DNA from 4 places in the Paraclostridium dentum genome. Region 1 is predicted to be linked to each of the others. Evidence: riboswitches for the same ligand, from Rfam matches in the RefSeq annotation. Region 1 holds a riboswitch; each other region holds the start of a gene.
The links. A riboswitch is a leader RNA that binds a small molecule or an ion and turns the genes downstream of it on or off. The one in region 1 is predicted to bind cyclic di-GMP.
Positions count from the first base shown of each region.

Region 2: linked by a shared signal. The riboswitch ahead of ACN6I1_RS10235 (DNA-binding response regulator) and the one ahead of ACN6I1_RS09410 (SpaA isopeptide-forming pilin-related protein) in region 1 are both predicted to bind cyclic di-GMP.
Region 3: linked by a shared signal. The riboswitch ahead of ACN6I1_RS07975 (glycosyl hydrolase family 18 protein) and the one ahead of ACN6I1_RS09410 (SpaA isopeptide-forming pilin-related protein) in region 1 are both predicted to bind cyclic di-GMP.
Region 4: linked by a shared signal. The riboswitch ahead of flgB (flagellar basal body rod protein FlgB) and the one ahead of ACN6I1_RS09410 (SpaA isopeptide-forming pilin-related protein) in region 1 are both predicted to bind cyclic di-GMP.

Region 1 is NZ_CP183813.1:2,064,962-2,068,178, reverse strand. Features, by position in the region: gene ACN6I1_RS09415 (DEAD/DEAH box helicase) at 1-1,210, shown strand, start outside; cyclic di-GMP riboswitch class II at 1,255-1,338, shown strand; cyclic di-GMP riboswitch class II at 1,378-1,461, shown strand; cyclic di-GMP riboswitch class II at 1,501-1,584, shown strand; cyclic di-GMP riboswitch class II at 1,624-1,707, shown strand; gene ACN6I1_RS09410 (SpaA isopeptide-forming pilin-related protein) at 1,761-3,217, shown strand, end outside.
Region 2 is NZ_CP183813.1:2,228,867-2,232,083, reverse strand. Features, by position in the region: cyclic di-GMP riboswitch class II at 61-143, shown strand; gene ACN6I1_RS10245 (response regulator transcription factor) at 188-793, shown strand; gene ACN6I1_RS10240 (response regulator transcription factor) at 1,028-1,633, shown strand; cyclic di-GMP riboswitch class II at 1,760-1,844, shown strand; gene ACN6I1_RS10235 (DNA-binding response regulator) at 1,866-2,471, shown strand; gene ACN6I1_RS10230 (LamB/YcsF family protein) at 2,590-3,217, shown strand, end outside.
Region 3 is NZ_CP183813.1:1,754,527-1,757,743, reverse strand. Features, by position in the region: gene hcp (hydroxylamine reductase) at 1-462, shown strand, start outside; gene ACN6I1_RS07980 (LPXTG cell wall anchor domain-containing protein) at 647-1,321, shown strand; cyclic di-GMP riboswitch class I at 1,424-1,514, shown strand; gene ACN6I1_RS07975 (glycosyl hydrolase family 18 protein) at 1,708-3,217, shown strand, end outside.
Region 4 is NZ_CP183813.1:2,264,725-2,267,941, reverse strand. Features, by position in the region: gene ACN6I1_RS10430 (hypothetical protein) at 1-787, shown strand, start outside; cyclic di-GMP riboswitch class I at 988-1,074, shown strand; gene flgB (flagellar basal body rod protein FlgB) at 1,413-1,739, shown strand; gene flgC (flagellar basal body rod protein FlgC) at 1,744-2,148, shown strand; gene fliE (flagellar hook-basal body complex protein FliE) at 2,161-2,475, shown strand; gene fliF (flagellar basal-body MS-ring/collar protein FliF) at 2,499-3,217, shown strand, end outside.

The sequences.
Region 1 (3,217 bases):
AGAATTGGCTCTTCAAGTAAAAGATGAAATTTCAAATATAGGAAGGTTAAAGAAAATCAGATGTAGCGCTATATTTGGGAAACAGCCAATAAAAGAGCAAATTTTTGAGTTGAAGCAGAGAGTACATATAGTGGTAGCAACTCCTGGAAGAATAATTGATCATATAAATAGAGGGACAATAAGTTTAAAACAGTTAGAATATTTTATTATAGATGAGGCTGATAAAATGTTAAATAAAGGTTTTGTAGATGATATGAGATTTATATTTAACAATATTCCTACAAAGGCTACTACTGGATTATTTTCAGCTACGATAGGTAAAGAAATAAGCCATATATGCGAAATGTATATGGGAAAATATAATCAAATTATTATTGATGAAAATTGCATTTTCAAAAATAAAATAGAAGAAAATTTGGTGTACTCTAATGATGAAAATCGATATGAAACTTTAAGAAATATTATATATACTTTAAAACCTGAAACCACAATCATATTCTTGAACACCAAAGATAGAGTATCTGAATTATATAGAAAGATGAAAAAAGATAAGTTTTTAGTAGAACAATTACATGGTGATATGTCTCAAGATAAAAGAATATTCACAATTAAAGATTTAAAAAATGGAAAATATAATGTATTAGTAAGTACAGATGTAGCTAGCAGAGGTATTCACATAGACGATATATCTTTAGTAATAAATTATGATGTTCCTAGGGATAAGGAGAATTATGTGCATCGAATAGGTAGGACTGGAAGGCATGATCGATATGGGAAAGCAGTGACTATAGTAAGTGATAAAGATAAAAAATATATAGATGAAATAAAAGAATATATAGGGTATGATATCGATGTTTTAGAAGATACAACAAGTGATAAAATAAAAAGTGGCAAATATGAGTTTGAACAAAAATCAGCGGCAATTTTCAAAAACAGAAGGAAAGTACATAATAAAGAAAAAATTCACAGTGAAGTAACAAGAATATATTTAAATGCGGGTAAAAAGAAAAAAATAAGAATTATAGATATAGTAGGGACATTTAGCAATATAAAAGGAATAACCAATGAAGATATAGGAGTAATTGAAGTTCATGATCTGTATTCATATGTTGACTTATTAAATTATAAAGGTGAGAAATTCTTGAAAGACTATAACCAAATAAATATAAAGAAAAAATTAGTAAAAGTAAGAAGAGATAATAAGATATAATATTGCAAAAAATGTCAAAATATGCTAAAATTACGTAGGTTAATTAAAAAAATAGAAACGAAGAAGTATATTCTGTATGTGGGCACCTGGGATATACGGAGTTAGTGGTGCAACCGGCTATATTTATTGAATATAAATATAGCCTTTTTTATTTGGGTTATAAAAATTGAAAAAATAGAAACGAAGAAGTATGTTCTGTATGTGGGCACCTGGGATATACGGAGTTAGTGGTGCAACCGGCTATATTTATTGAATATAAATATAGCCTTTTTTATTTGGGTTATAAAAATTGAAAAAATAGAAACGAAGAAGTATATTCTGTATGTGGGCACCTGGGATATACGGAGTTAGTGGTGCAACCGGCTATATTTATTGAATATAAATATAGCCTTTTTTATTTGGGTTATAAAAATTGAAAAAATAGAGACAAAGAAGTATACCCTGTATGTGGGCACCTGGGGTATATGGAGTCAGTGGTGCAACCGGCTATATTTATAAATTAATTATAAGTATAGTTTTTTTTTATAAAAAATTAAGATGAGGTGATTTTGTGAGAACGAAAAAAAAGTATAGAATGCTTAGTATGATTGTAATATTGAACTTAATACTAAACATTATATCTCCAGGGATGACAGTATTTGCTGAAAACAATAATGTTAAGCTGACATTAACGAGTAGCAAGACAAAATTGGAATCAGGGGAACAAGTTGAATTTAATCTAAATTATGAGGCGTTAAATGGACCAGGGAGTATAAAAGCTGGAGATACAATAACATTTAAATTGCCTGATGTGTTTGAAAATATTCAGCCTAAATATCCGCCAGAACATTTTAAAAATGTAACTGTAGATGGCACAACTGTTACAGCTGTGTTTAGTGAAGGTGCAAATGATGCAATAGGTGGATACATGAGTGTAAAGGCTACAGCTAAAGATGTTGAAACCAATACAACACAAAGAGTTGAAGTTAATTTAAATGGGACAGTTCAATATATTGATGTGGAAATAGTTCCCCCAGATGAAAAAGTACCAGTAGATCCACCAACTGTAACTGATAGACAAGTTTATAAAACTGTTGACAATCCAGATGGATATGATGGTTATGAAAATGGAACATTAATAAACAATATAAACAATCCTGTCATAGGAAAAAAAGTTAAATACAGTGTATATGTAAATGAAAAATATGCAAATATGTATAATGCTTATATAAAAGACACTCTTCCTGAAGGAATGGAGTTAGTAAAAGATTCTGTAAAAGTTTATGAAATACAATATGGACAACCAGAGAAAGATGTTACAGGGGATTTTCAAAGCAAAATAAATACTCAAAATAATTCAGTTAATGTAAATTTTGGAACTACTTACAACAAATATAGAGTAAGTTATAGCGTTATAATAAGACAAAATATGCAACGCTATGATAATATTGTTAATTTAATTAAACATGATGAAACGTTATCATCAAAAGCAATAGTAAAACCTAAAGACGATGGTAAAATGTTAACTAAATATAGTAGAACAAATGAGACAGCAAAAGATGAAAATGGAAATACAATAAATATAGTAAATCTTAATGACAATAAGGTTAAGTATACACTTGATATAAACCCTAATAATCAAAGTGTAACAAATGCAATTATTGAAGATAACATTCCAGATGGAATGAAATTAGTAGATGGAAGTATTATGGTAGGTACATATGATATCTCTGATAACTTTGAATGGGTAACAGATAAAATGAAAGATAAGATAAAATTTGAAAATAATAAGCTAACTGTTAATATAGGGAATACAGATAAGCATTATTTAATTTATTATGACTTAGAAGTTACACAGAGACAAAAGGCTTACACAAATAAAGCAAAATTAAGTTATGACAACACATCTAAAGATGTTCAAAATGTTGTAAGATACGAAATGAATGCAGGGGCTATAAATGCAAGAAAAAAAGTAGACAAGACATTACTTAAAAAAGGGGACAATCAAATAGTAAACTATACAATAGA
Region 2 (3,217 bases), 160 kb from region 1:
CGAAGAGAAAATATGGTATACAAAAGTATACTGTGGTAGAATTAGTTAGATTAATACATAAGGTAGGAAGAGGTGTTGAAGTATACTCTTTATATGGGCGCTTGGAGTATATGGAACTAGTAGCGCAACCGGCTTTTCTAATTTGCAATTTAAGATATTGTTTAAAGGAAAAGGAGGGAAATATATTATGGCAAACCTAGTTATATCAATGTCATTTATAACTAGAGAATCTTTATATCGTGTATTTAAAGAAATTTTAAAGATGGATAATATAATATTAAAAGAAAGATTATCAGATTTGACTAAAGAAGAACTGTTAAATTCAGAATTGATATTTATAGAAATAGAAGATAAGACAGAAATTGATTTAGAATTAATAAGGTATATAAAGTTATATTCAAAGGACACAAAGATAATTGTTTTAGACAGAAATAAAAGTGAATTTATATTTACAAAATTAGTTCAAATCAATGTAGATGGATATATAGTTAATATAAAGGATAAGGATGAATTTATATATAATATAGAAAAAGTATTAAGAGGTAAAAAAGTATTTGAATCGGATTTAATTGAAAACATAGTTCAAAATAAATATATAATTAATATGGATCTACTCACAAAAAGAGAACATGAAGTATTACAAGAAATTGCAAAGGGAATTAATAATAAAGAAATTGCAAATAATCTTTATATAACTGAGTATACAGTTAAAAAGCATGTAAGTAATATTTTTTGTAAGCTAGGGTTTAAAAATAGACAAGAAGCTATAATTTCAATGTTAAATATATCATAATTAGATGTTTCAAAATATAAGTTTGAAACATCTTTTTTTATTTTAAACTTATATAATGTGTTAACAGATATCTAAATTAATCTCTAGACTTTTATATAACACTTTTAGGTACCGTCATAATACTTAAAGGTGATAATATATACTTTAATCTAATAATATATTTTTAAATTTTAATAAATTAATATATTATTAGATTACTTTTAGTGATAAAAGTTTATTTTAGGGGGGGAAAAAATGAATTTTCTAGTAGTTTCAGAGTGCTTTTTATTTAGAAATTCACTTACACATTTATTTGAAAATATTTTTGATGATATGAATGTAAAATCTTTACCGAATTTAAAAGATATAAGTATAGAAGATGTAATGAACAGTGAATTACTATTCCTAGATTCAAATAGTCAACAAAATTATATTACAAAAGCAGTGAAAGATATTAAAAAATTTAAAGATATAAAAATAATAATATTAGATACAAAAAAAGATAAAAGTTTATTTTTAGATTTACTTAAAGTTGGAATTGATGGATACATATTAGATATATCAGATGAAGATGATTTTAAATATATAATAAAAAAGATAATTAATGGAAAGAAGTTTTTTGATTCAGATTTATTGGGGAATTCTAAGAATGAATGTGTATCTAATTTTGAAAATCTAACAAAAAAAGAAGAGCAAGTAATGAAATTTTTAGTTAAAGGATTAAGCAATAAAAGCATAGCAAAAGAAGTAGATGTAACTGAATATACAATAAAAAAACATGTTAGTAGTATTTTATCTAAGTTAAATTTGAAAAACAGACAAGATATAATGATTTATGCAATTGAACAAGGGAAAATGTAGAAAAATAAAACTTGTATTATACTTTAGTACCATTACAAATACAACTATTTTATGATTACGCATACTCAATATAGATATATACTATAAGTATGATTGCTAAACGAAAGTAGTAATTTTGATTAATTTAAGTGGTTTAGATGCTAAGAGGTATATTTTGTATTTGGGCACTTTGAAATATACTGAGCTAGTAGTGCAACCGGCTAAATAGCTTGATATTTTATGGGGGGGAAATATGCAAGTTATAGTTATTTCTGAGTCATTAATAATAAGAAAAGGTATAGTACAAATATTATCAGAAGAAAGTTGTGTAAGTGAAGTTATTGAAAGTCATTTATATTCAGATATACATAAAAAAAATTATGATTTAATTATCTTAGATTTAAAAAAGACAAATGAAGGATATATTAATGATTTAAAAAATATAAAATTGACTACAAAGACAAAGATTATGATACTAGATTTTTATGAAGATAGAAGCTTATTTGCAAAATCTATGAAAATAGGTATAGACGGATATATACTGGCAAACATAGATTCAGAAGATATAGGATATGCTGTAAAACAAATATCTAAGGGTAAAAAATATTATGATTCTGATTTAATTGAAACCTATATCTCTAGAGGTGAAAATGAATGTATAGAAACACTTACAAAAAGAGAACAAGAGATATTAGTTTGTATAGCAAAAGGAAAAACTAATATTGAAATTTCAAAAGAATTGTATATAACAGAACATACAGTAAAAAAACACACTAGTAATATATTTTCGAAATTAAATTTAAAAGATAGAATGCAAGCCGCTATATATGCGTACAACAGAGGAATTGTTTCTTTGTAAGAATATGAATAAAAAAATAATGGTATGACTTAATTTAAGTCATACCATTATTTTTTATTCATAAAATTTAAGTAGGACAATAAATAAAAATTAAAAATGTTTATAGGGGGAATAGAATTTGTATAAAGTAGATTTAAATAGTGATTTAGGAGAAAGTTTTGGTTGTTATAAAATAGGTATGGATGAGGAGGTTTTAAAGCATATAACCTCAGCAAATATAGCTTGTGGATTTCATGCAGGCGATCCAATACAAATGGATAAAACTGTAAAATTAGCTATGGAAAATAATGTGCAAATAGGCGCTCATCCAGGGTTTATGGATGTTATAGGGTTTGGAAGAAGAGAAATGAAAATTAGTAAAGATGAAGTTAAGGCTTACGTAAAATATCAATTAGGGGCACTAAATTCTTTTGTTATTTCAAATGGAGCAAATATACAACATGTTAAAGCTCATGGTGCTCTTTATAATATGGCAGCGAAAGATTATGAGATATCTTTATCTATAGCACAAGCAGTATATGAGGTTGATAAAAATATAATTCTTCTTGGACTTGCAAATAGCTCAATTATAGATGCTGGGAAAGATGTAGGGTTAAGGGTTGCAAATGAGGTATTTGCAGATAGAGCATACAATAGCGATGGAACGTTAGTATCAAGAAGTCTTGAAGAATCTATTATATATGATCCAAATATAGCAATAAAAAGAGTTATAAAAATGGTAAAAGAAAACAAAGTAGAGGATATAA
Region 3 (3,217 bases), 310 kb from region 1:
AAATTCTTCGTTATGGCAGGATGTGACGGAAGAGCTAAATCAAGAAACTACTATACAGAATTTGCAGAGGCACTACCAAAAGATACAGTGATTTTAACTGCAGGATGTGCAAAATATAAATACAATAAGCTAAACTTAGGAGATATAAACGGAATACCTAGAGTATTAGATGCAGGACAATGTAATGACTCATATTCATTAGCGCTTATTGCATTAAAACTTAAAGAAGTATTTGAATTACAAGATATAAACGAATTACCAATAGCATTTAATATAGCATGGTATGAACAAAAAGCAGTAATAGTATTATTATCACTATTATACCTAGGGGTAAAAAATATACACTTAGGACCAACATTACCAGCGTTTTTATCACCAAATGTAGCTAAAGTATTAGTTGAAAACTTTGGCATAGGTGGAATAACAAATGTTGAAGATGATTTAAAAATGTTTTTAGGATAATTTTTTAAGTATAGTCTACATTGAGTAGGCTATACTTTTATTTTAATAAAAAAGTTCAGGAATAATAATTATTCATCTAAATTTAAAATTCAAGACAAAATAATAAACTTTATATGTAGAAATAAATATTTTTTTACACAATATGTTAATATAGTTATATAAATTAATATTTGGAGGAAATCATATGAAAAAAATATTTATTTCTATATGTATGATTGTATCTATATTTATGCTAACTGGATGTGTAAATTCAGATATAACCCTTAATATAGATAAAAAAGGAAATGCAAGTGTTACAGCACAAATTTTAAGTAGTGATTATTTAATGGATGGTATAAATGAGCAAGAATTAAAATCAAATTACGATAATGTTGAGAAAATAAAAGAATCAGGGAAAACAGGATATAAAATAACTGAAAACTTAGGAAATATTGCTGACTTAAAACAAAACAATAGTAAGGGAATTGAAAAGTTTGGAGATTTAGTAAGTGTAAAAAAAGAAGATAGCTTTTTATCTAACACATACGATATAAATATAAAATTAAAAGATTATATAAGCAAAAACATGAGTCAAGAAGAGCTAGGAATGTTAAATTTATTTGGATCAGGATTTGATTTGAATTTTAACTTAAATACACCTATAGAATTAGTAGAATCGAATGCGAATTCAAACTCAAAAAAAGATGGAATCTATAATTATAATTGGAATTTAAACTTATCAAACTTAGAAAACATACATGTAAAAGCAAAAATTCCAAATGTACAAAATATAATGATAATATCTATTTTAGGAATAGTTTTAATTTTAGGTTTATCTATATTTATTCTTAAAAAAAGAAAAAATAAGAATAACAAATAATAAATAATAAAAATTATGTTGTACATCATAAAAATGTCTGCTATAATTACAGTGAATTAAACAGATAATAATCACTAAATAGTGAATATTATCTGTTTAAAAAAACTTAATAGGCAAAATTAGGGAAATCTAATGACGCAAAGCTATAGGGGCTAAGGTATGTTTATACATATTATGCCAGCCAGTTGCCAAAGAGTATACATACTTTTTGTTTTTATACGGCATTATTATATGTCTTATTAACTATACCATTAAACTACTCTTTAGGAGTGGTTTTTTTTGTTAAGTAAAAAACAAAGGTTAATAAGATGCATAAGAGTGTGAGATTATAAGCGTCTAGTTTTTATATTAAGATTAACCTAGTATAGCCCAATTGGAGGGAAAGAATGAAAAATTTAAAAAGATTAAGGAAACGTAGAAGTAAAGTGCTAGTAGCTATAATGATGTCTATGCTTATAACACAAGGGTTATATTCAAGTGATAGCATAATTGTAAGTGCACAAGAACAAACTGCGAATCATTCTAAAAACACAGTTAGCCATAATCAAAAAAGAAATGTTATATATTATGGAGACTGGTCAATTTGGGGAGGACAGGAAAACTTTTATCCAAAGGATATACCAGCAGATAAATTAACTCATTTGAATTTTGCTTTTTTAGATTTTGATTCAAGTGGAAATTTAAAGTTTACAGATAAAGATGCTGCTGTTGGAGCACCTGTAGGTCAAGATGGTGTTCAATGGGGAGCTGCTAATGCTGGTGTATTAAGTGCATTTCAAGAATTAAAAGCAAAAAATCCAAATTTAAAAATAGGAGTCTCTCTTGGAGGATGGTCAAAATCAGGTGATTTTTCTGAAGTAGCTGCAAATCCAGATAAAAGAGCAAATTTAGTTAAAAATGTACTGAAATTTATTGAGTACACAAACATGGATTTTGTAGATATTGACTGGGAATACCCATGTGATGTTAGGCAACCTGATTTGGTAGACAACAAAAATGATGAAGGAACACCTAATGCAACTAAAGCAGATAAAGAAAATTATATAAAACTTTTACAAGAATTCAGAACAGAACTTGATAAACAAAGTAGTAAACTAAGTAAAGATTATGAACTATCTGTAGCAATACCTGCACCTAAGAGCAAAGTCGATTTAGGCATAGATGTAGAAAATCTTTTTAACATTGTAGATTTTGCAAATATAATGACCTATGACATGAGGGGAGCATGGGATGAATATAGCGGTCATCAAACAGCGCTTTATCCAAACGGAAGTGACCCTATAAAGGGTAATAATTTATCGATAGATGAGACTGTTGATTACCTAGTAGATAAAGGAGCTGAAAAAGATAAAATTGTAATAGGAGCAGCTTATTATAGTAGGGGCTGGGATAAAGTTGAAAAAGGTAGTAACAATTCTTTGCCAGGAATTTTTAACAAGGCTTCAATAACTACAAAAGATGCAGATCAGACACCATCAAGAGGAGCTATAAATGAAGCTCCATTAGCGTCAGGAGATGGAGGACGCATGGGCGGAGTGTGGTCATACAGAAGTTTAGATAAATTAAAATCAAAGTATCCAGGACTAAAAGAATATTGGGATGATACAGCAAAAGCACCGTATCTTTATGATGAAAGTACTGGAAAGCTTTTTACATATGATAATGTAAAATCAATAACAGAAAAAACAAAATATGTAAATGATAATAACCTTGGAGGTATGATAGGATGGATGGCCTCTCAAGATGCTAAAACGGATTCTAGTAAAAGAGATGAATTGACAAAAGCATCTAAAGAGGGACTTTTCGGAAGTGGAAAATTACCACAAAATGAAATAACTTTTTCAAAATTAGATGTTAAAACATCAATAAGCCCGTATGAAGAACAATGGGGTGAAG
Region 4 (3,217 bases), 200 kb from region 1:
CTTGTTAGATATAAAATCAATAAAATTGGCTTTATCAAGTCAAGATCTATATTATTCTTATAAATTAGCAAAGTTATCAATAGAAAATAATAGCAACATAAAAAAATGTATTATTGGAGCTGGATATTACTTAGTAAATCATGATTTATCTAAATCAAGAAGTGAGTATTCAGTAAACTTAGTTAAAAATACATATTATCCAATTTTAAGAGATAAGCATAATGCAACTAATGTAGAAGAAGTAGAACTATTAAATATTTCAAAAGTTATAGATAACAATAGTATTAATTATATATTTGACTTAGATATGTTAGATCTTTATTTTAAAGATTTAATATATAGAGATAATAAAGGATATTTCAATACTAACTTTACAAGAGAGATGAATAGTGCTCTTAGAGGTGTGAAATTGACTGATATTAGTGAGAATGACAAAATAAGGTTGGGAACTGAAAGAGCAAATCAACATAACAAGCTTGAAACATATAAAGAAACATATAAAGAGTATAAGGATATATTTAAATCATTTTTAACGTTTTTAAAAGACAACAAAGTAGAACCTATAATAGTAGTATTTCCAAACACTTCATATTATAAAAATTCATTGAGTCCAAACTATGAGCGTGAATTTTATTCAATAATAAATGAAATAGATAAATTATATGATATTAAGTTTGTCGATTTTTCAAAAATAGATATTTTTGATGAAGTTGATTTTATAGATTTTGATCATATGAGTGAACTAGGAGCTATAAAAATTACAAAAGAATTAAATAAATACATATAATAGTTAGAAATTTTAAAAAAACTATACAGTTTACAAATAAAATGCCGATTATTAAACTAAATGAGAAGCTTTTGCAAATTAATGTAGAATAATGAATTATTCTGTTAATAAAAAATTAAAATTTAGAATTATCCAAAATAAAAGTAAAAGCTTGAAATAAGTGATATTTTGGTATAAAATGTAAGTGTAAGTCGAAAAATGATATTTAAGGGCAAAACTAGGGAAATCTAGCTACGCAAAACTATAGGGGCTAAGGCTTTGAAAAGCTATGCTCGCCAGTTACCGAAGAGTTAATAAAACTTTTTGTTATCATTGCTAATATTAAAATTGTAAAATTAAGCAAAGAGATACTAAAAATTTTAAGAAAATCTATAAAATCATGTTAATGCATATTGGTGAAGTGTGTATATTTTTAAAATACATAAAATTTACATACACTTTTTTTATAAAGACTATCTGTGTAAAAATTCACAATGAAGTTATGATTATTATTAATTTTCTTTTCTAGTTTTGTTTTAATTTTTCAAATAAAAAATTAGTAATAATATTCTATAAAAGTGATGAACTACTCTTTCAGAGTAGTTTTTTTTAATTCTAAAAAACATTTTAAGCATTGGAGGGGAAAATGGAAGTTTACAATTTACTAAAATCAGGATTAGATGCAACAGAATTAAGAAGTAGAGTTATTGCTAATAACATTGCAAATATTAATACTCCAAATTACAAGAGAAAATATGTAGAGTTTGAAAATACACTAAAAGAGTCTATGGATAAAAATACTAAGCCTGAGATAAAAACAGATACATCATCAAAAGTCAGAGAAGATGGTAATAACATTGATTTAGAAAATGAAAAAGTTAACCAGGCGGCTACAACTCTTGAATATAACGCACTTATAACTTTGACGAATATAAAACTAGGGATGAGTAGAAGTGTAATAACAGGGAGGTAAGTAAATGAGCATTTTTTCAGGAATGAGAATAAGTGCAAGTGCACTTTCGGCAGAGCGATTAAGAATGGATGTTGTTTCATCAAACATAGCTAATATGAAAACAACTAGGACACCTGAGGGCGGAGCTTATAAACGAAAAGTGCCTGTATTTGAAGAAAATTATGATAAAAAATTAGGGATGCTAGGCGTGAAATCAGTAGCTATAGAGGAGGATAAGTCTCCACTAAGAAAATTATACGAACCAAATAACCCAGATGCAGATGCTCAAGGTTATGTGGAGTATCCAAATGTAGATATTTTAGTTGAGATGACTGATTTAATGACAGCATCTAGATCTTATGAATCAAATATAGATACATTAAATGCACAAAAAAGTATGATTTCGAAAGCTTTAGAAATAGGTAGGTAAAAGGAGTAGTTTATGAGTGGAATAAGTACTATAAATGCAATAAACAATATAGCAACAAATAACAACTTACTTACAGGAGCTAGTAACACAGGAAAAGTTGAAAAAGAAAATAACTTTGGAGATGTAATAAAAGAAGCATTAGATAAAGTTAATGATAAGCAGGTACAATCAAATCAAAAAATTCAAGACCTTATAAAAGGAGAAAATGTCTCTATGCATGATGTGATGTTGTCAGCTCAAGAAGCGCAATTGTCAATGCAGTTGATGATTGAGGTTAGAAACAAGATATATGAAGCTTATCAAGAGCTAAATAGAGTCCAATTATAACTTCATAGCAAGGAGAATTTTAAATGAATATAAAGGAATTTCCGCAAAAAACAAAAGATTTTGTGATCGTAAAAAAAGATCAATTTATTGAGCTTCCTAAAAAAAAGAAAATAATAATTGCAACTGCAATTGTGACTTTGGTTGTAGCAGGAATATTTGGAATTAATTATGCAAAATCAAATAAATATGCAGTGCTTTTTTCAGGATTAGATTCTAATGATGCTACGGTGGTAACTAAAGAGCTAGAGTCGAAAAAGGTGGAAACTAAAATAAAAGGTGATAGTATTTTAGTACCCAAGGGAGACGTAGATAAACTTAGGATGGAATTATCAAGTAATATTTCTAATGGATCTAAGGGATTTGAGTTAATGGATGGGGGATCATCATTTGGTATGACAGATGAAGAATTCCAAATTAAAAAACAAAGGATGATTCAAGGGGAAATTGAAAAAACTATAAAAGTTTTTCCTCAAGTACAAAGTGCTAGAGTTCATATAACCCAAGGAGAAGAATCTGTATTTGCGAATGAAACAGTACCTGGTAAAGCTGCTGTTTACGTAGAGTTAAGCCCTGGACAAACTTTAAAACAAGACCAAGTAATATCTATAATGTCGCTTGTTTCAGCGAGTACACAAAACGTACCAAAACAAAATGTTGAAGTAATAGATCAAAATATGAAATTATTATCAGATGGATTAATTGATGATAAAGGGAATGTACATACAAATAGCTTAAGTGAAGT